2 regions of the Amycolatopsis sp. NPDC051373 genome follow, and region 1 is predicted to be linked to the other one. Evidence: riboswitches for the same ligand, from Rfam matches in the RefSeq annotation. Region 1 holds a riboswitch; the other holds the start of a gene.
The links. Region 1 has a riboswitch for cobalamin ahead of AB0383_RS10625 (hypothetical protein). Riboswitches for the same ligand answer to the same signal wherever they lie in the genome.

Region 1 (14,688 bases):
ACTCGCCGAAGGCCACGTTCTGCGCCGAACGCAGGCTGCGCAGGTCGGCGTCCGTCTCCGGAACACGGAGCACGATCCCGGCGGGTGCCGGGTGGTCCACGAAGTCGGCCGGGGTGCAGGTCATGAGCGGGATGCGCCGCTCGAGCGAGTACCCCTGCGCGACGAGGAGGTCCTCCAGGCCGGGCGCGGCTTCGGTGAAGAACTCCAGCCGGGGCTGCAGGCCGCGGCCCGCGTACGCCTCGGTCAGCGCGGTGATCTCCGCCGGTGACGGCCCGGCGCCGTCATCGGGGATCGCGTAGTTGAGCATCGGGTGGCCGGTGGTGCGGGAGAAGGTCGCGAGGAACGGGCCGATCCGTTCGACGTCACGGCCTCGGGGCGCGGTGGCACGGACATGCGCCTGAAGGGCGGACATGCTGGGTGATCCCTTTCGGGGTCGAAGGAGACCCACGCGCGCTGCCGAGAAGGGCAGGGCATGGGAGGACGGCTGACGGGCTCGCGTCAGGCTTGACCTCGGCCGTCGCGAGCAGCGGCAGCAAACATAGGCGTTCCTTCGTCCGAAGATCCGAGAGCTTCCAGTGTCCCAGCTGGGGCAACCGATTTAACTCAGCGCCGTTCGCGGTGGCCGATCCCGGCGTAGCGCGTGTCCCACACCGAACGCGGCACGCGCAGGCGGACAGGCGCGTTGCAGACGGTCCGCCGCACCTGCTGCGGGATCGCGACCACGGGCACCACGTCGAAGTAGCGCCAGCCGCGGCGGGTCAGGGCGGCACCGAGCGTGGCGCCGATGGTGTTGAGCAGCACGTCGTCGGTCGAGGTCACGCGGCCGCTGTGGATGAGGAACTGCGTGACCTCCACCAGCACGGACGCGCTCAAGGCGGTGAGCGTGATCCGGCTGATCGACCGCAGCCGGCGCAGGCGCAGCGGCACGAGCGCGCCCAGCGGGCACAGGAGAAGCAGGTTGCCGACGACTTGCCAAAGCGATCCGTCGTCGGACAGCGCGGCGGCGAGGTCGGCACCGGGCACGAGATCGAGGGTGCTCCCCGAAGCGGCGCCGACGGGCATGATGACCAGGCAGAGCACGAGCGCGCCGATCGTCACCGCCGTCACGTCGACGGCCGCGGTCGCCGACGCGTGGCCGAGGCTGATGCTGCTTCTTCGCCGCCTCCGCGCGGCGAGCAAGGGCCAGCAGAGCAGCGCGTACGGCAACGCGATGGCCGTGATCGGGATGATCCCCCAGAAAGCGCGCAGCAAGGCGCCCATGCGCTTCCCTTCTCGAACCCCTCTGAACTGCTTCTTCCCGCCCTCCCAAGATCAACCTTCGCATTGCCGGTTCGAGTCGGCATGCTCAGCGGGCCGCACTATTCGGTGATCTTTCCGGTGGCGCGAAACGGCTTCCCGTGGTTCGGTCGAGGCGCGGACCGTCCATAGTGGATGCTGTGGACAACCCTGTGGAAGGATTTCGCCGACTTGGTGAAAAGCCTTGTTTCACAACGGAAATCAAGGGTTCGAGCCTGTGTACTACCCGGCGAGCTCGCGCGCCTTCCCGATGAGCGCGGACAGGTGCAGGCCACGGTGGACGTCGCACGGATGCGTGGTCGTGCCACTCGCGACCATGGCCGCGAAGTCGTCCAGCAGTGCCGTGTAGGACTCCCCGGCGGTGCCCGGTTTGCGACCGAGCGTCCGGTAGCCGTGCTCGCCGTAGACCGCGACCTCGACCACGCTCGGCTGAACCGGCAGTCGCAGCGACAGCGTCGCGGTGCTCGTGGCGCCGCCCTCGTGGGCGAACATCAGCTGCCACAGGTCGTCGGGGCCACGGTGAGCCGCGAGCACGTCGGTGATGCGGCCGAGGGCGGCGTCGAGCAGGTCGAACGCGTGCGGGCCGATGTCGGCGAGCGCGCCACCGGCCGCGTCGAGGCGCCAGGCCGAGGTCGAGTACTGCCCGCCGAGCAGCGCGCCCGACAGCCAGCGCGCGCCACCGCCGCGCCAGCCGCCCGAGGCGGCGAGGCCGTCGAGCCACTCGCGCGTCTGCTGGGAGAACCGCAGCGTGAGCATCACGAGCGACGCGACGCCGGCTTTGTCCACGGCGTCGGCCAGCCGCTGGGCGCTCGCCAGGTCGGCGGCGATCGGCTTCTCGAGGATCAGGTGCTTGCCGGCCTCGGCCGCGCGCGTCGCGATCTCCGCCTGCACGGCGGGCGGCACGGCGAAGGCGAGGGCGTCGACCAGCGAGAACAGCTCGTCGAGGTCGTCGGTGCCGACGGCTCCGTGGGCCTCGGCCAGCGGACGGGCGCTGGTGATGCGGCGCGCCCACACGGCGGTGAGCTCGGTGCCGGGGTGTTCGGTCAGGCCCGGCGCGTGCACCGTGGTCGCCCAGGGACCGGTTCCGACGAGGCCGATGCGCAGCTGTCCGACGTCCACGCCCGGCAGTGTAAGTGTGTCCGGCGCCGCTTCCGGCGGGTACCTCCGGTGGGTTAACGTCGGTCAGCTGTACACCACGATCGGGGGAAGCCGGTGGGAATCCGGCGCTGACCCGCAACCGTGAGCGGCCGCCCGTGCGGCCGTGAGCCGGATCGCCCGCCGTGGTCCGATTCGATGCGAGGTTCATCAACGATGCGGTTGTTCCCTGTCTTTTCTGCCCGGCTCCTTGCCGTGGCCGCGCTCCTGGTCACCGCCGGTCTGTCCGGTGCGAGTCCCGCCACCGCGACCGTGCCCGGCAAGGGCGCCGCGGGGTACTGCCCCGACGCCACGGGCGTGACGGTGGTCGTCGACTTCCAGGACCTCGGTGGCGACACCCTGATCCGCTGCGCGCCCGGGCCGCAGGCCGACGGCGTGGCGGCCATGCAGAACGCGGGCCTCGACATCGCGGGCGTCGGCAAGTACGGCCTCGCGCTGATCTGCAAGATCGAGGGCAAACCGGCCGACCAGTCGTGCTCGGGGATGCCGCCGGAGAGCGCGTCGTGGAGCTTCTGGACGGCGACCGACGGTGGCAAGTGGGCTTCGAGCCAGGTCGGCGTGCAGGGCTGGAAGCCGCCGGCGGGGAGCTTCGAGGGCTGGTCGTTCGCGCACAAGAAGTCCTTCCAGGACTACCCGCCGCCGCGGGTGGCGCCGGTGCGGAAGGCCAACGTGCCTGCGCCCGCGGCCGCGGCCACGGATTCCGGCGGCAGCGGTTTCCCGTGGAGCCTGGTGATCGGGCTCGTCGTGATCGCGGTGCTCGTCGTCGCGGGTGTGGTCGTCGGGCTGCGGCGCAGGCGTGCTGCCCGGTAACGCGCGGGCTCTGCACCCGGGCGCGTGGTGGGTGTGGGCGCTCGCGCTCGCCGTCGCCGCCAGCCGCACCACCAACCCGCTGCTGCTCGCGCTGGTGATCGCCGTGGCCGGGTTCGTGGTGGTGAACCGCCGGGGCGACGCGCCGTGGGCGCTGGCTTTTCGGGTGTACGCGCTGGTCGCGGGCGTGATCGTGGTGTCGCGCGTGCTGTTCCGCATCCTCAGCGGCGGCGAGGACGGCGGCCACGTGCTCTTCACGCTGCCGACGATCCCGCTGCCCGCCGCGGCCGCCGGGATCGAGCTGCTGGGGCCGACGTCGGCGGAGGAGCTGCTCGGCGGCTTTTACGACGGGCTGCGGCTGGCCACGATCGTGCTCTGCGTCGGCGCCGCCAACGCGCTGGCCAACCCGAAACGCCTGCTCAAGGCCGTGCCCGGCGCGTTGGCCGAGGTCAGCACGGCCGTCACGGTGGCGCTTTCGGTCGCGCCCCAGCTGGTGGAGAGCGTGCAGCGGGTGCGGCGCGCGCGACGGCTGCGGGCGGCGCGCGGCCGGGGGCTGAGGTTCGTGAAGGGGGTTTTCGTGCCGGTGCTCGCCGACGCGATGGACCGCTCGCTCCTGCTGGCGGCGGCCATGGACTCGCGCGGCTACGGCCGGCGTGGCTACCTCGCGCCGCGCGTGCGGGTGCTGATCGCGACCTGCGTGCTCGCGGGGCTGTTCGGGGTCGCCGTCGGGGTGTACGGGGTGCTCGACGGGTCGTCGAGCTGGCTCGGCGTGCCCATGCTGGTGGCGGGCTTGGCCGTGGCGTCCGCCGGGTTCGTGCTGGGCGGACGGCGGATCCGGCGGACGGCGTACCGGCCTGATCCGTGGCGGCTGCCGGAGACGTTGGTGGTGCTGTGTGGGGTCGCGTCGGCGGGGCTGCTGCTGGCTTCCTCGCCGGCGCAGCTGGCCACGTCGGTGAGCCCGCCGAGCTGGCCGACGTTGCCCTTGCTGCCGGCGTTGGCCGTGTTGATCGCGGCGTTGCCGGCCTGGCTCGCGCCGCGGCCACTGCCCGTCGCCGAGGTGGCTCGATGATCGAGTTTTCACAGGTCACCGTCACCTACGACGGAGCTTCCTCGCCGGTGCTGCGCGGCGTCGACCTCGTGGTGGAGGAAGGCGAGCTGTGCCTCGTGGCCGGGCGCACGGGGGTCGGCAAGTCGACTTTTCTCGGCGCCATCAACGGGCTCGTGCCCCACTTCACCGGCGGGACCCTGGCCGGGCGCGTGCTCGTCGACGGCCTGGACACAGCCACGCACCTGCCGCGTGAGCTGGCCTCGGTGGTCGGCGTCGTGGGGCAGGACCCGCTCGCCGGGTTCGTCACGGACACCGTCGAGGAAGAGCTCGCATACGCGATGGAGCAGCTGGCCGTGGCGCCCGACGTGATGCGCAAGCGCGTCGAGGAGACGCTCGACCTCCTGGGCATCGCCGAGCTGCGCGACCGTCCACTTCGGACGCTTTCGGGCGGCCAGCAGCAGCGCGTGGCGATCGGGTCCGTGCTCACGGCGCACCCGCGCGTGCTCGTGCTGGACGAGCCGACGTCCGCCCTCGACCCGACGGCCGCCGAGGAGGTGCTGGCCGCGATCACGCGGCTGGTCCACGACCTCGGCACGACGGTCGTCGTCGCGGAGCACCGGATGGAGCGCGTGGCGCAGTACGCCGACCGGCTGCTTTACCTGCCCGGCGACGGTTCCGTGCGGTCCGGACCGCCGGCGGAGGTGGTCGCGGACGCCGACGTGGCGCCGCCGATCGTGGAGCTCGGCCGCTTCGCGGGGTGGTCGCCGCTGCCGCTCTCGGTGCGGGACGCGCGGCGGCGGGCCGGGCCGTTGCGGGAGCGGCTCTCGTCGGTGACCCGCCCTGCCGCGGCCGGCGTGCCTACGGAGGACGCGCTCACCGCGCAGGGGGTGCAGGTGCGCTACGGGGGCGTAATGGCCGTGCGTGGGGTGGACCTGCGGCTGGGCCGGGGCGAGGTCGTTGCGCTGATGGGGCGCAACGGGTCCGGCAAGTCTTCGCTCCTGTGGGCGCTGCAGGGCAGTGGGCCGCGCTCGGGTGGAACCGTCGACGTGCTGGGGGCGGACCCGGCTTCGGTGCGGCCGCGGGCGGCGCGGTCGCGTGTCGGTCTGGTGCCGCAGACGCCGTCCGACCTGCTGTACCTCGACTCCGTGGCCGCCGAGTGCCGGCAGGCGGACGTCGAATCGGGCGCCGCCGCGGGCACGGCCCGGGCGTTGCTGGACCGGCTGGTTTCGGATGTCTCCGCGGATGCGAACCCTCGTGACCTCTCGGAAGGACAGCGGCTCGCGCTCGTGCTGGCCGTGCAGCTGGCGGCCGCGCCGCCCGTCGTCCTGCTCGACGAGCCCACGCGCGGCCTGGACTATCCCGCGAAGCGCCACTTCGCCTCGGTGCTGGCCGCGTTGGCGGCCGAAGGTCACGCGATCCTGCTGGCCACGCACGACGTCGAATTCGTCGCCGTGGCCGCGCACCGCGTGGTGGTGCTGGCCGAAGGCGAGGTCGTGGCCGACGGCCCGACCTCCGACGTCGTCGTGTCGTCCCCGGCGTTCGCACCGCAGGTCGCGAAGGTCCTGGCGCCGCAGGAATGGCTGACGGTCGCCGAGGTCGAGCAGGCGCTGAGGTGACCGACTTCCTCGGCCCGGCCGTGCGGATCCGGCTGCGAACCGCCGCCGTGCTCGTGGTTGCCGTGGCACTCGGCCTGGCAATGTTCTGCTGGCCGCTCTTCGTGTCCACGCCGCCTTCGGGCCACACCGCCGACGCGCCGTTCATCTTCATGGCGACGCTGCCGGTGCTGATCCTGATCGTGCTCGCCGAACTTTCCAGCGGCGGTCTCGACGCGAAGGCCCTGGCCCTGCTCGGCGTCCTGTCCGCCGTCGACGCGGCGCTGCGGCCGCTCGGCGCCGGCACGGGCGGCATCGAGCTGGTGTTCTTCCTGCTCGTGCTCGCCGGCCGCGTTTTCGGCCCGGGCTTCGGCTTCGTGCTGGGCGCGACCTCGCTCTTCGCGTCCGCGCTGCTCACGGGCGGCGTCGGGCCGTGGCTGCCGTTCCAGATGCTCGCGTCTTCACTGGTCGGCCTGGGTGCGGGGTTGCTCCCGCGGGGCGTGCGCGGCCGCTGGGAAATCGCGCTGCTCGCCGCCTACGGTGTGGTGGCCGCGTACTTCTACGGGCTCGCGATGAGCATGTTCACCTGGCCGTTCCTGGCGGGCACGTCGGCTTTGGACTTCGTGCCGGGTGCGCCGCTGGGCGCCAACCTGCACCGGTTCCTCGTCTTCACCGTGCTGACGTCCACGCTCGGCTGGGACACGGGCCGCGCGATCACCAACCTCGTCGCGATCCTGGTCCTGGGCCCGGCCATCCTCACGATCCTGCGCCGAGCGGCTCGGCGAGCGGCGTTCACCCGGCCCTGAGCGAACGCCCGGCCTCGTCGAGCCCGTCGAAAATCAGTAGGTGTAGAAGCCCCGACCGGACTTCTTGCCCATCAGGCCCGCGTCGACCATGCGCAGCAGGAGCGGCGGGGCCGCGTAGAGGGGCTCCTTGAACTCGTCGTACATCGAGTCCGCGATGGCCTTCACCGTGTCGAGGCCGATGAGGTCCGACAGGCGCAGCGGGCCCATCGGGTGGGCGGTGCCGAGCTCCATGCCGCGGTCGATGTCCTCGGCGGTGGCGAAGCCGGACTCGACCATGCGGATCGCCGAGAGCAGGTAGGGCACCAGCAGCGAGTTGACGATGAAGCCGGCGCGATCCTGGGCGCGGATCACCGTCTTGCCCAGCGCCCCGGCGTGCTCCTCGGCGCGGCGGGCCGTGTCGTCGCCCGTGAGCAGCGACGGGACCAGCTCCACCAGCGGCAGCACCGGCACGGGGTTGAAGAAGTGGATGCCCACGACCTGCTGTGGCCGGTTCGTGGCCATGGCGATCTTCACGATCGGGATCGACGAGGTATTGGACGCGAAGATCGCATCTTCCCGCGAGACGATCTTGTCGAGCTGCCCGAACACGTCGACCTTGGCCTGCTCCTGCTCGAGGATCGCCTCGATCACGAGGTCACGGTCGGCCAACTCGGCCAGCTCCGTGGTGAAGCGCAGCCGACCCAGCGCCGCGTCGGCGTCCTCGGCCGACAGCTTGCCGTTCTTCACGCCCCGCTGCAGCGACCTCTCGATGCGCGCCTTGCCGGCGTCGAGAGCAGGCTGGCTGACCTCGGTGATCACCACGTCGAAACCCGACTTGGCGTGCACCTCGGCGATGCCCGAGCCCATCTGCCCGGCACCCACCACGCCGACTCGCTGAATGTCTGTCACCGGCTAGCTCCTTCGTCACGCAGGCACAGAAAATGGGCAGCACGCGACGCGCGAGGGTGGTGCCGGGCCGTGCCCGGACTCCACCCTCGCGTATCGCGTCTGCTCAACGCCGGTATTCGTCGTACCCGTCGTCGTACGGGTCCTCGTACCGGTTGTCGTCCTCGTGCCCGTTGCTGGGCGAGGAATCACTTGACAGCTCGCGCTGCAAAGCATCGAAATCGGTGTCGTGGGAGCTGTACTTGAGCTCGCGCGCCACCTTCGTCTGCTTGGCCTTAGCCCGGCCGCGCCCCATGGCTCGACCCCCTCGCACAGGGGCGGGGCGGCCGGGGGAATCGGCGGCCCCGCATCGTCTCGACAGTTCTTTCCTGGTCACACCGTACCGTGTCCCGGGGGTTCGATGCGACGTGGCACGGTGTGCCGGTGGCGACAGTGTCCGCCGGACGCCGGTTACCGGCCTGTCGGGGGTGATCCGCGCAGGTGGGCGTGCCACGATGCTCAGGTGCTCCGTCCCTTCGTGGCGTATCTGAGGGTGTACGAACCCCTGCTCGCGCTCGGTGACCCGCCCGACGACCGCCTGCGTGAAGCGGTCGCCGCGGCGAAGCTGCGCCGGGCCGCGATCGGCGAACGCGAGCAGGCTGTGTGGCTCAAGTCACAGGCTGCCGCGCCCGCCCGGTTGCTGCCCGCGGAGCTCGCCGACGGCCGGCCCGCGCCGAGCTTGCTGACCGACGTCCTCGTGCTCGACCCGGCGGAGGTGCCGGCCGGCCACCCCGGCACCGGCCCGTTCGTCTGCCCGCTCGAACTGCGCGCCCGCGCGGCCGCCGCGCTGGTGACGTTCCTCGGCGACGCGACCCCGGCGTTGAAGAACGCCGTGCTCGACGCCGGCGGGGTCTCAGCCGACCGCGCCCGCTCGCACACGAAGGCCGCGATGACCGACCTGACCACGGCCGCCGCCCACACGCTCACCACCACCTGGACCGTGCCGCTGCCGTGGTTCGTCCTCGTCGACCCCGACGAGCGCAAGCTCGTCCTCGGCTCCGGCCAGGACGATCCGGTGCGCGAGCTGTCGTGGCGCATGTCGATGTCCGACGCGCTGACCCGCGCGGCCGAGGCCGGCGAGCTGATCGAGGCCGCGTTCGGCGACTCCGGTCCGGGCCGCGTGCTGTCGCAGACGCGCCAGTGGCTGGAGAGCTTCGACCCGGACTCCGTAGTGGAACTGGACTACGGCGGCCTGGTGCAACTGTTCGCCGATGCGATCCTCGAGTCCGACACCACGGCCGAGGAGGTTCACGACATCCTCGAGGCCCTGCGCACCGGCAACGTCGAGGAGCTGGCCGAGCTGTTCTCCGAGCTGCGCGAGTTCTGGGGCGACCTCGCGGCTAGGGAGCGCTCCAACTGACGAGCAGCCGGCCCACGGGCCGGCCACCACCGAGCACGGGCGGGTTCGCGAGGGCTTCGAGGTCGGAGACGTCCACGCCCAGGTGCGCGAGCACGGCCACGGCCAGCGGCGCGCAGCCGCGCTTCGCGCCGTCCGACATCTTCAGCGCCACCGCCGTGCCGTCGGCCAGCGCGAACGCCAGCACGCCCTCGGCGCCGATCTTCGACAGCAGGCCTGGCACCGCGCCCATCAGCGCGGTGTCCTCCCGGTCCGTGCCGGCGACCAGCCACGGGTGCGCGCGCATGGCGTCGGCCACGCGCAGTTCTTCGGACCCCGCCGAAGCCTGCACCAACCGGCCGAACGCCCGCGCCAGGCCGGTGAGCGAGTAGGCGAACAGCGGCGCACCGCAGCCGTCGACGCCGGTGGTGGCGATCGGTTCCCCGGTCAGCTCCACCACGGTGTCGGCGAGCGCCTTCTGCAACGGGTGGCCCGGCTGCTCGTAGCCGTCGGTCGGCCAGCCCGCGGCGACGCAGGTGGCGAGCATCCCGGCGTGCTTGCCGGAGCAGTTCATCGTGACGCGCAGCGGCTCGGTCGCCGCGTACATCGTCGGCTCGTGCAGCGGGTACGCGGGCGGGCAGGCCAGCGCCGACTCGTCGAGGCCGGCCGCCGCGAGCATCGCCGCGACGCGCTCGACGTGACCGGGTTCGCCGGAGTGGGAACCGCAGGCCAGCGCGAGGTCCGCGCCGTCGTAGTCCAGGCCGGCGCGCAGCATGCCGACGCCCTGCAGGGGTTTGGTGGACGAGCGCGGGAACACCGGACTCATCACGTCGCCGACCTCGTGGATCACGCTGCCGTCCGGGGCCGTGATCACGAGCGAACCGCGGTGCACGCTTTCCACGAGGCCGGACCGCTCGACCTCGACGAGAACCGGTTCTGTCACTCTTCGGTGCGTCCCAGTTCGGAGTCGAGCAGCTCGTCGACGGTCGCAGAGCCGCGCTGGTAGCGGGCGGCGATCTCGGCGTTGAGGGTGTCCATCACGCCTTGCACCTGGCGCCGGAACGTGGACACCGAAGACTCCTCGGTGGCGTAGGTGTCGAGCGCGGAGGCGAGCTTGCCGTCGGAGAGCGTGCCGACGTCGGTGAGGTCCGTGTCGCCGATCAGCGCCTCGGCGTGGCGGCGGTGCTCGCCGGCGCGCGAGGGTTCGAGCTGCTGGTGGCGCCCGGAACCGGTGGCGGGGCCGAGCGCGTTGTCGGCAAGGATCATGGCTAACTGGTCGACGATGCTGTTGACGCCACCGGACGACCGGCGCTGCTGTTCCGCGCGCACGATGTCGATCCGCGCGTGCAGCAGCCGGCGCAGGTACGAGAGGTCGGTCTCCTCCTGCGCGGCCTCGTCACGGCGTTCGCGCAGCACCGGCAGCGGCAGGTCGCCGAGTCCGGTGAGGTATCCCGGGGCGAGGACGCGGTCGATCCGCCGTCGCCCACCGGGACGCACTTCGATCACGGGCACATCCTGCTCTAGATTCCCCGACAATGCTACCGCCGGGTTCGCTTCAGCCCCGCAACCGTTGCGCGGCCTCCCGACCAGGGGCGGCGTGCTCACCCGGCACGGAGTCGGGGTCCACGATGGCCTGAACGATGCGGTCAGTGTTGTTTTCAGAGTTCTCGGCCGCGTCGTCTTTCCCCAGTCCGGCCAGCAGTTCCGCGCCTGCGGGCACGGAGCGCTTGACCAGGGCCAGCGCGATGGGGCCGAGCTCGTGGTGCTGCACGACGGTGCCCACGCGGCCCACCACACGTTCGCCCAGGCGCACCGGGTCACCTGTTTCGGGCGTGATCTCGGGTGAACCGTCGAGATGCAGCAGCGCGAGGTAGCGCGGCGGGCGCCCGACGTTGTGCACCTTCGCGACGGTCTCCTGGCCGCGGTAGCAGCCCTTCGCCACGTGGGCGGCGCTGCCGATCCAGCCGACCTCGTGCGGGATGGTGCGGTCGTCGGTGTCCACGCCGACCCGCGGGTGCCGCGATTCCACGCGCAGCGCTTCGAACGTCCAGCTGCCGGCCGGGCGCGCACCCGCGTCGGTGAGGCGCTGCCACCACGTCGCGAGCTCTTCACGCGGCACGAGAAGGTCCACACTGGACCGGGACGGCCACGGCATGCGGCGCGCGAAACCACCGCCGGGCAACTCCGACACGGAATACGGCTCGGTACCGACCTCCACACCCACCGCCGTCAGTACGCGTTCGGCCTCGGGCCCGAGCACGGTGAGGACGGCGAGTTCCGTTGTGGCGTCGAGGATCTCGACCTTCGACCAGAACTTCATCGCCTCGAGGTATTCACGCAACGTCTGCTTGCCGCCCTTGGGCAGCGCGCTCGTCGCGACGGGGCCGGGGTCGCTGTCGAGCCAGACGGTGCCGTCGAGGTGCGCCAGCACGAAGTGCGTGTCGACGTGGCCCTGGCTGTCGAGCACGAGGGCTTCGGTGCCGGACCCTTCGGGCAGCTCCGTCACGTGCTGGGAGATCACGAGGTGCAGCCAGCTCAAGCGTTCTTCGCCTGAAACAGCCAGCACTTCGCGGTGCGAGCGGTCGATCACGACCACGCCGCGGGCGGCGGTGCGCTGCTCGGCGAACGGATCGCCCCAGTGCCACGGAACTCCCGACTCGGGGTGTCCGTCAGGCGCGGCGATCGCGCGGGGGGCTTCGAGCAACGGCGAGCGGTAGGCCATAACCACAAGACTAGGTGAGTACCGTGACACTATGCGCGTCCTCGCCTTCCTCGATGGAACCCTGGCCGACCCCGAAGCCGCCCACATTCGTGTGGACGACCTCGGATTGCTGCGCGGAGACGGGGTGTTCGAGACCATCCTCGTGGCTGACAAAAAACCGCGGGAACTGCGTCCGCACCTCGACCGACTCGCCCGCTCCGCGGCGATGCTGGAGCTGCCGGCGCCCGACCTCGCCGCCTTCGAGACGGCGGCCCGCGCCGTGATCGACAACTGGGCCGGTGGTCGGGAAATCGCGTTGAAACTCGTGTACACGCGGGGTGTCGACGGTGATCCGGCCGGCACGCCGACCGCGTTCGCCATCGGCATGGAGATCGACGAGAAGGTGCGCCGCGCCCGCGCCGAGGGCGTCGCCGCGGTGACGCTGGAGCGCGGCTTCGGACCCGAGGTCGCCGAGCGCGCGCCGTGGCTGCTGTTGGGCGCGAAGACCGTTTCCTACGCCGTGAACATGGCCGCCCTGCGCGAGGCCGGCCGTCGGGGCGCACAGGATGTGATCTTCACCGCTGCCGACGGTTCCGTGCTGGAAGGCCCGACGTCCACGGTCGTGCTGGCCCGCGAGCGCACGCTCTACACGCCGCCGTCCACGGTCGGGATCCTGCCGGGCACCACGCAGGCGGCGCTGTTCCGCGGTGCGGAGAAGGCGGGCTGGACGGTGAAGGTGGAGCCGTTCTCGGCCGCCGACCTGGCGACGGCCGATGGGGTGTTCCTCGCGTCGTCGGTCCGGCTCGTCACCCGCGTGCACACGCTGGACGGCACCGCCTTGCCCGACTCGGCGGAGCTGCACCGCGAGCTGGTGGCGGCCTACGAAGGCGAGTACTGAGCCGGTGCCTCGCTGATCACCACGGCGGACGCGCGGACGCCTTCGGCCTCGTAGGCGGCGATCTTGTGGTGCCCGACCAGGATCAACGGCCGGGTGCCCGACAGCACGACGGCCACGGGACGGTGGCCGGTCCGGATCGCGGTGCGGTAGTAGGCGACGCGCGCTTCGTCGTCGGGTGGCCAGGTCGCGGTGGGCACGAGGGGCTCGTCGGTGTCGAGTCGGGCGGGGCCGTCGACCTGGTAACACCCGTCGACGAGCAGAGCCAGCAGGTCACGCAGCGTCTCGGCCAACGGACGCCGCAGCTGGCCCGTGGCCAGCGCGATTCGCAAGGACTGCGGCAGCTCCACCTGCACGCCACCGTTCCGTTCGAGGACCCTGTTCAGCTCCAGGACACCTGTCCCACCCGTGACCGTTACCCGTTCCACGCTCATCAAGACGAGCGGAACCGCACAGAGGTTCCAGGGTGTGCCTGCGCGAGTGCGCCGAGTGACCCGCGTCTCACCACGGCGTGTTGGTGAAGGCCGGTGTTCGAGCGCAAGGCCGACGTGAACTGCGCAATCAGCGGACCCGATCAGCAACGAGGAATTTGTTGGCAAGCGACACGGCCCGACCGGGGGTGGAGCAGGGTTCCCGCGGCCTGCCGGGGAAATGAATGACGCCGGCCGGGAACATCCTTTGGCCGCACCGGAGTCGTCGCTGGTCACCTGGTTTCAGGTCGGGCTTGGTCCCGTGCAGCCGTTCTGGACGCCGGTGCAACATCACCGTGGAGAGCGGACAGGATCCGGTCGTCCTTCACACGGCGCAACACCTGCACCAATCCTTGGTCGACTTCGCCCACGACGTCTTTCGATGCGAGTCGCGGATCGATCTGGCCCCGGTGCCGCCACCTCTGCCCGACGCGGTCTGGTCCGGTCCGCCGCGGTACCGCGTGGGTTTCCAGGGCACGTTGATCGAATGGTCACTGGACGCCATCGGCTGGCTCGGTGAGTTCAGCGCCGACGTGGCAGCCCGCCGAGGCGCCGGCGTCCCGCTGCTGCGCACGGTGAGCCGCTCGGCATCCGCGTCGGCATGACCGGATCAAGACGAGCGGAACCGCACAGAGGTTCCAGGGCGTGCCTGTGCGAGTGCGCCGAGTGACCCACGTCTCACCACGGCGGCCACCGGGTAGCCGCCGGTCGTGGGGTGGTCGGCGAGGAAAACGACGGGCAAGCCGCTCGGCGGGACCTGGATCGCGCCGGTCAGCAGGCCCTCGCTGGGCAGCTCGGCGGTGTTCGCGCGCCGCAGCGGTGGGCCGTCGAGGCGCAGGCCGACGCGGTTGGACTGTGGCGTCACCGTCCACCACGCGCCGAGGCCTTCGACGAGGTCGGTGAACCAGTCGTCGCGCGGGCCGAGGATCACGGGCACGACGAGCCGATCGGGTGCCGTGGGGGCGATCACCACGTCGGCTCCCGCCGGCACGCCGGTGACCGGGCCGAGTGGCAGCGAAACGCAGTCTTCCAGCGGTTCCGGCCCGATGCCCGACAGGACGTCCCGCGAGCGGCTGCCCAGCACCGGCTCGACGGCGATCCCGCCCGAAACCGCCAGGTAGCTGCGCAAACCGGCCGACGGGCGGCCGAGCGCAAGCGTTTGCCCCTCCCGTAGCGAGACGGCCGAGTGGGAACCGACCTGCCGGTCGTCCACCTGCACCGGCACGAGGGGTCCGGTCACGGCGACCGTGCACGGCGCCGTCGCCCGCACGGCAAGCCCGCCCAGCAACGCTTCGATCCCGGCCGCATCCTCGGGGTTGCCGACCAGGCGGTTGCCGAGGCGCAGGGCAGCGGCGTCGAGGGCACCGGAAGGGGGCACGCCGAGGTGTGCGTAACCGGGCCGGCCGAGATCCTGCACCAGCGCGAGCGGTCCCGTGTGGACGATCTCCAGCGCGCGCATCACACGCTCCGGAAGCGCACGCGGTCGCCGGGCGCGAACAGTGCGGGCCGCTCGGCGGCCGGGTCGAACAGCGTCGCGTCGGTGTGCCCGAGCAGCCGCCAGCCGCCGGGTGACTCGCGCGGGTAGACGCCGGTGAACTCTCCGCCGATGCCCACGGACCCGGCGGGGACCTTCGTGCGCGGGGACTCGAGCCGGGGTT
Region 2 (14,688 bases), on a different contig from region 1:
CAGCCGCGCCGCGTGCTCTGCGCTTCGTACCCCTTCGGCGCCGATGCGCAGGTTGAGCTCCTTGCCGCGCTCGACCAGCTGACGAAGGTGGCGCATGTCGGCCTCCGCGGCGCCGTCGGCGAGCGCGTCGACGACCGGGCCGCTGAGGATGACGTGCCGAATGGGCAGGCTGTGGCGGGGGATGAGCTCGAGGTCCGCTGAGCCGGAGATCGTGAGCACGAGCTGGGCGCCGAGGTCGGCGAGCACGGTGAACGAGTCGTGCACCTCGCCGTTGTCGTCGAACATCGACTCGCGGTCGGTGCACAGGCGCAGCGCACGGGCCGGCAGGTCGTGGCGGTCGAGCTGCTCCTTGACCAGCATCACGAGCTCGTCGTCACCGGCGAGGCGCTTCGGCAGCCGGATGCAGACGTCGGGCGCGGCGTCGCCGAACCGCTCGCGCCAGCGCGCCGTGGCCGCCAGCGACTCGGCGAGCAGCCACTTGCCGAGCGGCACCGTCATGCCGGTGGACTGCGCCAGCGGGTAGAAGTCCTCGGAGTCGAGCTCGCCCTTCTCCGGGTGGTTCCACCGCAGGCCGGCGTTCACGGCCGCGATCTCGTCGGGCTTCGCGAGTTTCACGGTGGGCTGGTAGATCAGGGAGAACTCACCGTTCTCCAGCGCGCCCGCGATCACTGCGCCGAGCTGGTAGCGACTGCGGTCGCGTGCGTCCTCGTCCGGGTCGAACAGCATCCACTTCGCCTTGCCGTGTTCCTTCGCCCGGTGCAGCGCGAGTTCCGCGGCCCGGCGCAGCTCGATGTGCCCGCCGTCGCGGCACGCGCCCACGACGATGCCGACGCTCGCGCTCACCCCGATCCCGTGGCCACCCAGGTAGACCGGCTCGTTGAGGTCCTCCAGCGCGCGGTCCACGAGGTTCACCACGTGCTGCCGTGTGAGGTCCTCGCCGCGCAGCAGCACGGCGAACCCGTCGCCGGACAGGCGGGCGACGTACCCGTCGTGGTGCCCGGTGAAGACCGCCGACAGCTTGCTCGCGACCTCTTTCAGCACCTCGTCGCCGACACCCGCGCCGAGGCCGTCGTTGATCACCTTGAAGCCGTCGAGGTCGAGGTACACCAGCGCGATCTGCTCGGTGCGGGGCGCGGTGAGCGCGGCCTCGACGCGGGTGGTGAACGCCTGCGAGTTCGGCAGACCGGTGAGCGGGTCGTGCACGTTCTGGTGCATCAGGCGTTCGCCGAGCAGGTGCAGGTCGTCGGCGTCGGCCGCCATCAGCACCGGGAAGTGGGTGTCGGGCCGGTCGCCGGGCAGCCACGCGAGCGTGACGTTGGTGGTGAGGCCGCCGTCCTCGCTGTGGTCGAGGCGGATGCCGCGCTCGGTGACCTTGCCGATGTCGGTGGTGATGAGGCGTTCGAGGCCGGCGCGGATCCGCGTGGCGCCGTGCTCGGTGGCGGCCAGGTCTGCGAGGTGCCTGCCCCTGAGCCGATCCTGGGTCGAGCCGAGCAGCTTGGCCAGCGCGAGGTTGACCTCCATGATCACGCCGGAGGGGTCGGCGAGCGCGATCCCGATCGGGGCGGTGGAGAAGAGCGTGGTGAAGCGCAGGACGGCGGCTTCGTACGCGGGGGTCGCGAACTCCGCGACCTCCTGGGCGAAGGAGAGCAGGAGACGCTCCAATTCCGCGGGCGGAAGCGTTACTCCTTTCGTGTCGGTCAGCGTCGTCGCGAACTTGCGCGCGACATCGACCAACCCTGGCGCGGCACCAGGCTCAGGCACACTCCACCTCTTCATGCGCGGACAAAAGCCAGCTCAGACCCGGTGTGAAGGTTCAGGGACCCACACTAGGTATGAGTTGGCCGTGAGTGATGCCACGGCATCATGCGCGAAACGGGGTGTCTACCGGCTGAACGAGTGACGACCCATACACAAATGGTGACGTGATGTCACCTTGAGTGCTCGAACGTGTTTTTCCAGTTCGTCCGATTCCCGTTGCTTCGGCACTGTCGGCTCCCCGCCTCCCGCAGCGTCCGTCAACGATATTCGAGGCGCACCGGCAGTCCGTCGGCGGGGACCGGCAATGACACGTAGTCCCAGCGTGCGGTGTAGTCCTGGGGCACGGACCAGCGGAAAGTCCGCAGCATCTCGTGCATCAGCGCCTTGACCTCGAGGCTGCCGAAGTGCAGCCCGATGCACTTGTGCGCGCCGCCGCCGAACGGCATCCACGCGAACCGGTGCGACTTGTCCTCGCGCCGCGGCTCGGCGAACCGCTCGGGGTCGAAGCGCATCGGGTCGGTCCAGCAGTCGGGGGTGAAGTGGTTCAGCGTCGGCGAGACGCCGACGAGCGTGCCTTCGGGGATGAAGTGACCGAGCACCTCCGTGTCCTTGGTGGTCTTGCGGGCCATCGACGGCACCGGGGCCCGCAGTCGCAGTGATTCCTTCATCACGAGGTCGAGCGTTTCCAGGCTTTCCAGCGCCTCGATGTCCGGCACGTCGTCGCCGAGCGCGAGCGACTCCGCGCGGGCGCGTTCCTGCCACTCCGGGTGCTTGGCCAGGTAGTAGGCCATGGCGCTGCTGGTGATGGTCGTGGTGTCGTGCGCCGCCATCATCAGGAAGATCATGTGGTTCACGATGTCCGCGTCGGTGAACCGGTCGCCGTCCTCGGTGGTGGCGGTGCAGAGCGCGGCGAACAGGTCGTCGCCGCCCGCGCGGCGCTTTTCCGGCAGGGTCTCGCCGAAGTAGCGCTCCAGCAGCCGCCGGCCGCGCAGGCCGGCGGACCAGCGGCCGCCGGGCACGGGGTAGCGCACCAGCGCCGTGCCCGCGCGCACGGTGTTCACGAACGCGCGGTTGATCCGCATCGCGTCGCCGGGCGAGTGCATGTCCATGAACACGCGCGTCGCCACGTCGAGGGTGAGCTGCTTGAGCGCCCAGTACAGCCGCGGCCGCGTGCCGCCGGGCCACGCCTCGACGCCGGCGCGCAGGGCCGGGCCCATCTGCCCGACGTAGCCGACGAGCCGCTCGCGCGTGAACGCGCTCTGCATGATCCGCCGGTGCAGGTGGTGCTCGCCGAAGTCGAGCAGCATGAGGCCGCGGTCGAAGAACTTCTCGATGAAGAACTTCCAGCCCTCCTGCGAGAACGCCTTGTCCTTGTTCACCAGGGCGATCTGCGTGGCCTCGGGGCCGGACAGCGAGACGATCCGGCGGCCGAAGCCACCCATCCACGAGACGGGACCGTACTTCTCGTAGCGGCTGAAGCTGAAGTCCAGGCCGAAGCGCATCATCTCCAGCGCGTGGCCCACGACCGGCGGGCCGTCGTCGCCGAGCACCGGCTTCAGGCCGCTACCCGCGGGTGGCGCCGCGAGTTCGCGCACTGGGTAGGTGGCCGCTTGCCAGCGCTGGTCGACGGTGCGGGGCAGCGGCATGGACGTGAGCGTGGGCACGCGCTCACGCAGGCTCTCGGCGACCTTGCCGACCTTGCCGACTTTGCCGACTGCGCTCGTCATGGCGACCTGCCTTCGCTGGCGGAACCCCGGTCCGACCTCCACCGTGCCGCGCTGTTGACCGAATGACAATACCTTCGGCCGGCTCCATCCGGGTGATCCTTGACGTAGATCGGTGCCGGGCGGTGGTTCGCGCCGCCCGGCACCGGATCTACGGGTTGTTCAGTCCTGCTCGGCGCGGACCTGGCGGGCCGCCGCGACGAGGTGGCGCAACGCGGGCTCCACCTCGGCGTAGCGGCGCGTCTTGAGGCCGCAGTCGGGGTTCACCCACAGCCGGTGCGCCGGCATGGCGGCGACCGCCGTGCGCAGCAGGTCCGCGACCTCCTCGACGCCCGGCACGCGGGGCGAGTGGATGGCGTAGACGCCGGGGCCGACGCCGCGCGCGAACCCGCCGGCCGACAGGTCGGCGAGCACCTCCATCTTCGAGCGCGCGGCTTCGATGCTGGTCACGTCGGCGTCGAGGCCGTCGATCGCCGAGAGCACCTCGCCGAACTCCGAAATAACACATGTGCGTGTGGATCTGGGTGCCCTCGGCGGCTCCGGCCGTCGCGACGCGGAACGCCCGCACCGCCCAGTCGAAGTAGGACTCGCGCCCGGCCGCGCGCAGCGGCAGCAGCTCGCGCACGGCCGGCTCGTCGACCTGGATCACGCGCACGCCCGCGGTTTCGAGGTCGGCCACCTCGTCGCGGATCGCGAACGCGACCTGGAGGGCGGTGTCCGCGAGCGGCTGGTCGTCGCGCACGAACGACCACGCGAGGATCGTGACCGGGCCGGTGAGCATGCCCTTGATCGGCTTGTCCGTGCGGCTTTGCGCGTACCGCGCCCACGGCACGGTCATCGGCCGCGGGCGCGAGACGTCGCCGTAGAGGATCGGCGGGCGGACGCAGCGCGAGCCGTAGGACTGCACCCAGCCGTGCTCGGTCGAGGCGAACCCGGCGAGCTGCTCGGCGAAGTACTGCACCATGTCGTTGCGCTCGGGCTCGCCGTGCACCAGCACGTCGAGGCCCAGCTCCTCCTGTAGCCGCACCACGCGGTCGATCTCGGCGTGCATCTGGGCCACGTACGCGGCTTCGTCGAGCGTGCCTGCACGGTGGGCGGCGCGCGCCTTGCGGACGTCGGTGGTCTGCGGGAACGAGCCGATCGTGGTGGTCGGCAGTGGCGGCAGGCCGAGGGATTCCTGTTGCACGGCCGCCCGTTGCTCGTACGGCTCCCGCACGGCGTCCTCGCGCTTCAGCGCCGTCAGCCGCTTGCCCACGGCCGCGTCCGCCGGGTTTGTCGCGCGGTCAGTGACGGCCGCCCGCGCCGCCGACAGGTCCACCGGCTCGCCGCGCAGCGCCCGCCCGAGCAGCACGACCTCCGCGACCTTCTGGTCGGCGAACGCGAGCCAGCTCCCGAGTCGTGAATCGAGGGTCTCGGCCTCGACGTCGTAGGGCACGTGCAGCAGCGAGCACGACGTCGAGACGCTCACGTGCCGCGCGGTGCTGGCCAGCCGCGCGGCGCGTTCCAGCGCCCGGTCCGGGTCGGTGCGCCACACGTTGCGCCCGTCGACGACGCCGGCGAGCACCTCCTTGTCGCGCAACGCGCCTTCCGCGGCCACAGCGTCCACAAAGGACTCGTCGGTGACGAGGTCCACGGCCAGCGCCTCAACGGGGGAGCGGGCCAGCACGCCCAGCCCGCGGCCGAGCCCGCCGAAATACCCGGCGACGAGCAGCTTCGGCCGGTCCTCGGCCTTGGCCAGCACGTGGTACGCGCGGGTCAGCGCGTTGAGCTCCTTCGTGGTGCGGTCACCGGCGAACGCCGGCTCGTCGAGCTGCACCCACTCGACGCCCTCGGCCTTCAGCGCGGCGAGCAGCTCCGCGTATGCGGGCAGTAGCTCGTCGAGCAGCTCCAACGGTGCGAAATCCGGTTGTGTCGCCTTGCTGAGCAGCAGGAACGTGACCGGCCCGACGAGTACCGGCCGCGTCTCGATCCCCAGCTCCCGGGCCTCGCGCACCTCGTCGAGGGGCTTCGTGCACGACAGCGTGAAGCGCGAGCCGGGGCCCAGTTCGGGCACGAGGTAGTGGTAGTTGGTGTCGAACCACTTCGTCATTTCGAGCGCCGGCTCGTCCTGTACGCCGTGCGCGGCGGCGAAGTACGTGTCCAGCGATGAGAGGCCGAGGCGCGTGAAGCGCTCCGGCAGCGCGCCGAACAGCTCGGCGGTGTCGAGCACGTGGTCGTAGTGCGAGAACGTGCCGGACGGGATCGACTCCAGCCCGGCGTCGCGCAGTCGCGACCAGGTCCGTGCGCGCAGTTCGCGGCCGGTGGCGAGCAACTCCGCTTCGCCGGTGGTGCCCGCCCAACAGCGCTCCAGGGCGCGCTTGAGCTCCCGGGCCGGGCCGATGCGCGGGTATCCCAGGATGGTGGTGCCGATGGTGGTCACAGGCTCTCTCCTCGCGAGCTCGCCAACGAGCCCGGACACGCGAGAGCCGCGTTCGGTCAGGCCGTGTCCCACGGGGCCCGGACTCACGCACGCCGTCGGCGCACGTGCCACGGGCAGGTCTTCGGACTCGTGGGCGTCGACCTCGCGCCTACTCGCCGTCGCTTCCCAGGCTCGCGCCCAGTGCTTGACCACGAAATCGTGGTGACGGCTTTCGTTCCCACTCACCGCTGCGGGGCAGTCCCGGATTCACACCGGATTCCCTGTTGCCTCACCGGCACGACCGAAAAAAGCCCGGCCACGCCCTGGCGAACCTGTGGCGTGGCCGAGCCTAGCGGGTCGGGGTTGCGGGCGGCACAAGCCGCGCCCCGGTCCCAGAGTCCGGGATCAGTCCGCTGTGATCAATCCCAGTCCAGCGCGCCGCCCGACTGGTACTCGATCACGCGGGTCTCGAAGAAGTTCTTCTCCTTCTTCAGGTCCATCGCCTCCGACATCCACGGGAACGGGTTCTCCGTCTCCCCGAAGATCGGCGCGAGGCCGATCTGCTGGGCGCGCCGGTCGGTGATGAAGTGCATGTACTGCTCGCATAGCTGCGCCGAGAGGCCCAGCATGCCGCGCGGCATGGTGTCGCGCGCGTAGCGGACTTCCAGCTCGCACGCGTCCTGCAGCATCTGCCGGATCTCCGCCTGGAACTCTTCGGTCCACAGGTGCGGGTTCTCGATCTTGATCTGGTTGATGCAGTCGATGCCGAAGTTCAGGTGGATCGACTCGTCACGCAGGATGTACTGGTACTGCTCGGCGATGCCGACCATCTTGTTGCGGCGCCCGAGCGAGAGGATCTGCGCGAAGCCGGTGTAGAACCACATGCCCTCGAAGATCACGTAGAACGCCACGAGGTCGCGCAGGAACGCCTGGTCGGCCTCCGGCGTGCCGGTCTCGAAGTCCGGGTTCTCGAGGTTCTGCGTGTACTTGAGCGCCCACGCGTCCTTCTCGGAGATGGACGGCACCTCGCGGTACATGTTGAACAGCTCGCCCTCGACCAGGCCGAGGCTTTCGCAGATGTACTGGAAGGTGTGCGTGTGCACGGCTTCCTCGAACGCCTGGCGCAGCAGGTACTGACGGCACTCGGGGTTGGTGATCTGGCGGTACACGGCGAGCACGATGTTGTTGGCCACCAACGACTCCGCGGTGGCGAAGAAGCCGAGGTTGCGCTTGAGCATCTGGCGCTCGTCCTCGGTCAGGCCGTCAGGCGACTTCCACAGCGCGATGTCGGCCTGCATGGCGACCTCGGTCGGCATCCAGTGGTTGTTGCATGCGGCGAGGTACTTGTCCCACGCCCAGCGGTACTTCATGGGCAGCAGCTGGTTCACGTCTGCGCGCGCGTTGATCATGCGCTTGTCGTCGACGTTGATCCGGGCGGCGCCGACCTCGATCTCGCCGAGGCCGGTGGCGTCCGTGGTCTCCACGTTGGTCATCAAGAGGCTCCAAGAAAAGGCTCGCCGGCGGTGCGGCCGGTTCGCGCCGGTCGCACCGCCGGCGAGGAGGTCACTGGCAGGCTTCGCAGTCGGGGTCGTCGATGCGGCAGGCGGCGCCTTCGGTGGCGACGAAGTCGATGTCGTCGACCTTCGGCATTTCCTTCGGCTCGGCGGGCTTGGCGGCCGGGACCGCGGCGGGCACGGCCGCGGCGGGGCTCGCCGGGACAGCGGCCGAGGGCGACGGCACGGGCGCAGTCGCCGGGACCGGCGTCGAGGCCGGAGCAGCGGCGGCGGCCGGGGCGGCCGAGACCGCGTTCAGCTTGCCGTCGGTGCCGCGCAGGGTGCTCTTCTCCACGTGCGTCGCCGACTGCGCGCGCAGGTAGTACGTGGTCTTGAGGCCCTTGTGCCACGCGTAGCGGTACAGCTCGTCGAGCTTGCGCCCGCTCGGCGCCGCGATGTAGAGGTTCAGCGACTGCGCCTGGTCGATCCACTTCTGCCGGACCGAGCCCGCGTCCACGATCCACTTCGACTCGATCTCGAACGCGGTGGCGTAGAGCGCCTTGAGGTCGTCCGGCACGCGGTCGATCTGGCCGAGGCTGCCGTCGAAGTACTTCAGGTCGCTGACCATGACCTCGTCCCACAGACCGCGGGCCTTGAGGCTCTTGACCAGGTGCGGGTTCACCACGGTGAAGTCGCCCGACATGTTCGACTTCACGTACAGGTTCTGGAACAGCGGCTCGATCGACTGGCCGACGCCGGAGATGTTGGAGATCGTCGCGGTCGGCGCGATCGCCATCACGTTGGAGTTGCGCATGCCGACGGTCTTCACTCGCTCGCGCAGCGGCGCCCAGTCCAGCGTCGTGGAGGTGTCGACGGCGAGGGCGTCGCCCTGGCGCGCGTCGATCAGCAGCTGCATCGAGTCGATCGGCAGGATGCCGCGGCTCCACAGCGAACCCTCGAACGTCTGATACTGGCCGCGCTCCTCGGCGAGGTCGGTCGACGCGGAGATCGCGTAGTAGGACACGTGCTCCATGCTCAGGTCGGCGAACTTCACCGCCTCCTGCGAAGCGAACGGAACGCCGATCTCGAACAGCGCGTCCTGGTAGCCCATGATGCCCAGGCCCACCGGGCGGTGGCGCAGGTTGGAGCGGCGCGCCTCCGGGATCGTGTAGAAGTTGATGTCAATCACGTTGTCGAGCATGCGCACGGCGGTGCGCACGGTCTTCTCGAGGCGCTTCGTGTCGAGGCCCGCGGGCGTCACGTGCTTGAGCAGGTTCACCGAGCCGAGGTTGCAGACCGCGACCTCGTCGATGTTGGTGTTCAGCGTGATCTCGGTGCACAGGTTCGAGGAGTGCACCACGCCGACGTGCTGCTGCGGCGAGCGCAGGTTGCACGGGTCCTTGAACGTGATCCACGGGTGGCCGGTCTCGAACAGCATCGTCAGCATGCGGCGCCACAGGTCGACGGCGCGCAGGCGGCGGAAGACCTTGATCTCGCCGCGGTCGGCGGCGGCCTCGTACTCGCGGTAGCGCTCGGCGAACGCGTTGCCGTAGAGGTCGTGCAGGTCCGGCGTCTCGTTGGGGGAGAACAGGGTCCACTGCGCGTCGGCCTCCACGCGGCGCAGGAACTCGTCCGGCACCCAGTTGGCCGTGTTCATGTCGTGCGTGCGGCGGCGGTCGTCACCGGTGTTCTTGCGCAGGTCGAGGAATTCCTCGATGTCCACGTGCCACGTCTCGAGGTACGCGCACGCCGCGCCCTTGCGCTTGCCGCCCTGGTTCACGGCGACGGCGGTGTCGTTGGCGATCTTGAGGAACGGCACGACACCTTGCGACTGGCCGTTGGTGCCCTTGATGTGGGCGCCGAGGCCGCGCACCGGGGTCCAGTCGTTGCCGAGGCCGCCCGAGTACTTGGCCAGCAGCGCGTTGTTCTTGTACGCCTGGAAGATCGAGTCCAGGTCGTCGTCCACAGTGGTCAGGAAGCACGACGAGAGCTGGGCGCGCGTGGTGCCCGAGTTGAACAGCGTCGGCGTCGAGGCCATGAAGTGGAACGTGGAGAGCAGCTCGTAGAACTCGATCGCGCGGGCTTCGCGGTCGTCCTCGCGGATGGCCAGGCCCATGGCCACGCGCATGAAGAACGCCTGCGGCAGCTCGAAGCGCGTGCCGTTGTGGTGCTGGAAGTACCGGTCGTACAGCGTCTGCAGGCCCAGGAACCCGAAGTCCAGGTCACGCTCGGCGTGGATGGCCGCGGTGATCTTGTCGAGGTCGAACGTGAGCAGCTCGCCGTCGACGAGCTCCAGCTCGACCGCGCGGCGCAGGTAGGCGCGGAAGTACGCGGGGTACTCGGCGGTCATCTCGTCCTGGCTGGCCAGGCGCGCGCGGCCGGCGAGGTAGCTCAGGGCCTCTCCGCGCAGCTTGTCCAGCAGGAGCCGCGCACTCACGTACGAGTAGTTCGGCTCCTGCTCGACGAGCACGCGGGCGGCCATGATCTGCGCGAGCGCGAGCTCGTCGGCGCTGATGCCGTCGTAGAGGTTGCGCTTGGCCTCGGCCAGCACCGGCTCGGCGGACACGTCCTCGAGCCCGGCCACGGCCTCGCCCACCACGTGGGACACGCGGGCCCAGTCGAGCGGCCGCAGCGAGCCGTCGGTGCCCTTGACGCTGATCGCGGCCTCGGCGGGCGCCGGCGTGGCGGCATCGCGGGCCTTCGACCGCTCCTCGCGGTAGAGCACGTAAGCGCGGGCGACCTTGTGGTGCTCACCGCGCATCAGGGCGAGCTCGACGAGGTCCTGGATCTGCTCGATGTGCAGGGCGGGCTCGGGGCCGGCGTGGCGCAGCAGGGAAGCCTCGACCTGCTCGGTCAGCTCGGCGACGACGTGGTGCACGCGCGAGGAAGCGGCCGCGTCGCCGCCCTCCACGGCGAGGAAGGCCTTGGTGAGGGCCACGCTGATCTTGCCGGCGTCGAACGGCGACACACTGCCGTCGCGCCGGATCACGCGGACCGCGCTCGGAGCCGAGTCCGCCGACGAGGGCGGACGCTGACCGGTTTCCACTGACATGCGGGTCTCCAACGAAGTCGAAAATGGGCGCGCTTCATCGGCGCACGGCCTCACAAGGCCGTGCGCTGCTGTTTCTCAAATCGGCCCGGCTGCCCTTCCTGAGCGGTCTCCCCGTCGCTGGGGGCTGCCGGTCCACAGAGACTACATCTAGGGGTTCGGGCTCGCACGTGCCCCAAGGGGTGGCGTGTCGCGGGCTCACCCTCGCGGGTTAGTCGATCACTCAGAGCGGCTGGTCGGGGCGGTTCAGCCGCCGAAGAGGAGGGTGAAGTCGCGCAGGCTCGCGCTCACGATCGGGCGACGTCCGGCCAGGAAGCCGAGCGGTCCGGTGGGGTTCACGGACCAGTCGGCGGCGGCCGCGTGCGGCTTCGCACGCGACGTGACCAGGCTGCGCTTGAGCCGCCCGCCGAGCGTCTGCGCGATCTCGAACCGCGCGGGCAGCGCGGCCGGCAGCCCGGCGCGGCGGGAGAACGCGGCGGTGGCGATCCAGTCGTCGCCGGTGGCCGCGGTGAACTCACGGTCGCCGCTGAACTCGAGTGTCGCGAGGTCCTTCGGGATGCCCCACAGCTCGCGTCCGCCCGCGAGCGAGGCCTCGCTGTCGACCCAGATGTCGGTGATCGACGCGGTGAGGCCGCCGCGCACGGCAACAGCGGCGAGCAGCTCGTGGTAGCTCAGCTGTCCGGGCGCGCGGTAGCCGATCCACGCGGTGAACACCGCTGCTTGGCCGCCGGTGGTGACGGGTTCGACGCCTTCGGGCAGTTCCGGCAGTTTGCCGGCCGGGAGCAGCCACACGGACAGCTGCGCCTGGCCCGCGAGGTGCCACGGTTCGGGCGGGTAGGTGGTCATTCCTCGATCCAGGGCAGGTGGTCCGGCAGGTCGTGGTCGACGCGGAGCTTGAACTCCGGTGGGCGTTTCTGCAGGAACGACAACACGCCTTCGACCGCGTCCGGATTGGTCGCCAATCCGCCGATCAGCTTCGAGTCGACCTCGTGCACCTCGAACGGCGACGGGGCCGACGCCATCCGGTACAGCAGCTGGCGCGTGACGGCGACCGACACGGGCGCGGTACCGGCCACGAGGTCGCGCGCGAGCTCGTAAGCCTTGTCCAGCACGGCCTCCGGCGGGTGGACGCTGTGCACCAGCCCCTTCCGCAACGCCTCTTCGGCGCCGAAGACGCGTCCGCTCACCATCCAGTCCACGGCCGTGCCCATGCCGACGAGCCGGGGGAGGAACCACGCGGACCCGCCTTCGGGGTAGATCCCGCGGCGGGTGAACACGAAGCCGAACTTCGAGTCGTCGGCGGCCAATCGGTAGTCGCAGGAGAGCGTGATCGTGATCCCGCCGCCCACCGCCGCGCCGCGCAGGGCGGCGATCACGGGCTTGTTCATCGTGAAGATCCGCTTGGAGCAGCGGCCCGCCGGCTCCTGCCAGCCGTCGGGAGGGCCCTCGCCGAGTTCGAAGTCGAACCCGCCGGACGAGAGGTCGGCCCCCACGGAGAAGTCCTTGCCGGTACTGGTGAGCACGACCACGCGCACGTCCTCGTCGCGGTCGGCGCGGTCCATGGCGTCACTCAGCTCGTCGGCCATCCGCACGGTGTAGCCGTTGCGCGCCTGGGGCCGGTTCAGCTTGACCGTCGCGATCCGCTCGGCGACCTCGTAGGTGATGTCCGCGTAGGAGCTCATGGCTGGAACGGTAGGACAACGGTGTTCTACTGGCAATGCGTCAATAGTGGCTCCGCGCTCGATCGGGCAGGAAACAATCAGGCGCGCTTGATTTTTCCTCGGTCGGGGTGCGAGGGTGGGCCTGAGCGCGTAGTGCTTACAAGAGGACGCATGGAGGCGCAGGATGGCTGATCTCGGCGTGATCCTCGGGGATCTGGCGGCCGAATCGCAGGCGATCGACGACGTGGTGGCCGGGCTGCCGCCCGAGGGGTGGGTCAGGCCGACGCCGGCGGAAGGGTGGACCGTCGCGCACCAGATCGCGCACCTGGCCTGGACGGACTCGAAGGCGCTGATCGCCGCGGCCCGGCCCGAGGAGTGGCAAGCCGAGGTCGAGCACCTGCTGAGCGTGGGGGAGAACTACGTCGACCTCGCCGCCGAGGAAGGCGCCGCCACGCCGCCGGAGGAGCTGCTCGCGCAATGGCGCGCCGGGCGGGCGGCGCTGTCCGAAGCGCTCGCCGCCGTGCCGGCCGGACAGAAGTTGCCGTGGTACGGCCCGCCGATGAGCGCCGCGTCCATGGCCACCGCTCGGATGATGGAGACTTGGGCCCACGGCCAGGACGTGTTCGACGCGCTGGGGCTGGCCCGCGAGCCGACCGGCCGGCTGTGGCACATCGCGCGCTTCGGCACGCGCACGCGGGACTTCGCCTTCAAGCTCAACTCCCTGGCGCCGCCTCCCGTGGAGTTCCGCGTGGAGCTGGCCTCGCCGGACGGCACGACGTGGGCGTTCGGGCCCGAGGACGCCGAGCAGCGGCTCACCGGCAGCGCCGTGGACTTCTGCCTGGTCATCACGCAGCGGCGCCACCCCGCGGACACGGACCTGGTCGCGACCGGCGCCGACGTCGAAGAATGGCTCACCATCGCGCAGGCGTTCGCCGGTCCACCCGGTGGCGGCCGGAAGCCGGGGCAGTTCGCATGAGCCGCGTGAACCGGGCACCGATCCGGATCGGGAACGCGTCGGGCTTCTACGGCGACCGGTTCTCCGCCGTACGCGAGATGCTGACCGGCGGCCCGCTCGACGTGCTCACCGGCGACTATCTCGCCGAGCTGACCATGCTCATCCTCGGGCGCGACCGGATGAAGGACCCCGAACGGGGCTACGCCAAGACTTTCTTGCGCCAGATGGAGGAGAATCTGGCGCTGGCCAAGGAAAAAGGCGTGAAGATCGTCGCCAACGCGGGCGGCCTCAACCCCGCGGGCCTGGCGACGGCGTTGCGTGAGCTGGCCGCGAAGCTCGGTGTCGACGTGCGGATCGCGCACGTCGAGGGTGACGACCTGATCGGGCGCGCCGACGAACTGGGCTTCAAGGAACCGTTGACCGCCAACGCCTATCTCGGTGCGTGGGGCATCGTCGAGTGCCTGAACGCCGGCGCCGACGTGGTCGTGACCGGCCGGGTCACCGACGCTTCGGTGATCGTCGGGCCCGCCGCCGCGCACTTCGGCTGGACGCGCGAGGACCACGACGCGCTGGCTGGCGCCGTCGCCGCGGGGCACGTGATCGAGTGCGGCGCGCAGGCGACCGGCGGCAACTACGCGTTCTTCCGCGAGCAGCCGATCGGCGTGCCGGGGTTCCCGATCGCCGAGATCCACGCCGACGGGTCCAGCGTCATCACGAAACACCCCGGCACCGGCGGGGTCGTGAACACGGGCACGGTCACCGCGCAGCTGCTGTACGAGATCACCGGCGCCCGCTACGCGAACCCCGACGTCACCACACGCTTCGACACGCTGACCCTCGCCGAGGACGGCCCCGACCGCGTGCGCATCAGCGGCGTGACCGGCGAGGCCCCGCCGCCCACGCTCAAGGTCGCGTTGAACCGGCTCGGCGGGTTCCGCAACGAGACCACGTTCGTGCTCACCGGCCTCGACATCGAGGCGAAGGCCGCGCTCGTGCGCGAGCAGCTGGAGACGGCGCTCGAACGCAAGCCGCCCGCCGAGGTCCGCTGGACGCTCGCGCGCACGGACCACCGCGACGCCGACACCGAGGAACAAGCCAGCGCGCTGCTGCACGTCACGGTGAAGGACGCGGACCCGAAGATCGCCGGCCGCGCGTTCAGCGGCGCGGCGGTGGAGCTGGCGCTCGCGAGCTACCCCGGCTTCCACGTGACCGCTCCGCCTTCGGACGCGTCGCCCTACGGCGTCTACTCGGCGGCCTTCGTGGACGCTGCCGAGGTACCGCACATCGCGGTGCTCACTGATGGTCGACGTGTCGACATAGCACCGTCCGCCAAGACTCTCGCACTGACCGAAGTGGACGAACCCGCGCTGCCCGAGCCGTTGCCGGACGGGCCGGTCCGCCGCGTCCCGCTCGGCCGCGTGATCGGCGCGCGCAGTGGTGACAAGGGCGGCAGTGCCAACCTCGGCGTCTGGGTGCGCTCGGAAGAAGCGTGGCGCTGGCTCGTGCACCGGCTCACCGTCGCCGAGTTCCGCCTCCTGCTGCCCGAGACGGCCCAGCTGCCGGTGACCCGGCACCTGCTGCCGAACCTGTGGGCGATGAACTTCGTGGTCGAGGACATCCTCGGCGAGGGCGTGGCCTCGCAGGCGCGGT

Region 2: linked by a shared signal. The riboswitch ahead of metE (5-methyltetrahydropteroyltriglutamate--homocysteine S-methyltransferase) and the one ahead of AB0383_RS10625 (hypothetical protein) in region 1 are both predicted to bind cobalamin.

What each region holds. Positions count from the first base shown of each region.
Region 1 is NZ_JBFBAE010000005.1:22,030-36,717, forward strand. It holds gene AB0383_RS10610 (GNAT family N-acetyltransferase) at 1-412, opposite strand, end outside; gene AB0383_RS10615 (VanZ family protein) at 604-1,260, opposite strand; gene AB0383_RS10620 (Gfo/Idh/MocA family oxidoreductase) at 1,519-2,415, opposite strand; cobalamin riboswitch at 2,459-2,594, shown strand; gene AB0383_RS10625 (hypothetical protein) at 2,647-3,261, shown strand; gene AB0383_RS10630 (CbiQ family ECF transporter T component) at 3,251-4,327, shown strand; gene AB0383_RS10635 (ATP-binding cassette domain-containing protein) at 4,324-5,922, shown strand; gene AB0383_RS10640 (ECF transporter S component) at 5,919-6,704, shown strand; gene AB0383_RS10645 (3-hydroxybutyryl-CoA dehydrogenase) at 6,738-7,592, opposite strand; gene AB0383_RS10650 (DUF3073 domain-containing protein) at 7,696-7,884, opposite strand; gene AB0383_RS10655 (hypothetical protein) at 8,092-8,988, shown strand; gene AB0383_RS10660 (asparaginase) at 8,969-9,907, opposite strand; gene AB0383_RS10665 (aerial mycelium formation protein) at 9,904-10,470, opposite strand; gene AB0383_RS10670 (folate-binding protein) at 10,520-11,686, opposite strand; gene AB0383_RS10675 (aminodeoxychorismate lyase) at 11,718-12,563, shown strand; gene AB0383_RS10680 (hypothetical protein) at 12,545-12,988, opposite strand; gene AB0383_RS10685 (hypothetical protein) at 13,327-13,635, shown strand; gene AB0383_RS10690 (biotin-dependent carboxyltransferase family protein) at 13,641-14,489, opposite strand; gene pxpB (5-oxoprolinase subunit PxpB) at 14,489-14,688, opposite strand, start outside.
Region 2 is NZ_JBFBAE010000010.1:220,546-235,233, forward strand. It holds gene AB0383_RS20835 (diguanylate cyclase) at 1-1,761, opposite strand, end outside; gene AB0383_RS20840 (cytochrome P450) at 2,016-3,485, opposite strand; partial or broken gene metE (5-methyltetrahydropteroyltriglutamate--homocysteine S-methyltransferase) at 3,645-5,901, opposite strand; cobalamin riboswitch at 5,996-6,211, opposite strand; gene AB0383_RS20850 (ribonucleotide-diphosphate reductase subunit beta) at 6,300-7,373, opposite strand; gene AB0383_RS20855 (ribonucleoside-diphosphate reductase subunit alpha) at 7,444-10,425, opposite strand; gene AB0383_RS20860 (acetoacetate decarboxylase family protein) at 10,669-11,268, opposite strand; gene AB0383_RS20865 (enoyl-CoA hydratase-related protein) at 11,265-12,104, opposite strand; gene AB0383_RS20870 (TIGR03084 family metal-binding protein) at 12,268-13,059, shown strand; gene AB0383_RS20875 (acyclic terpene utilization AtuA family protein) at 13,056-14,688, shown strand, end outside.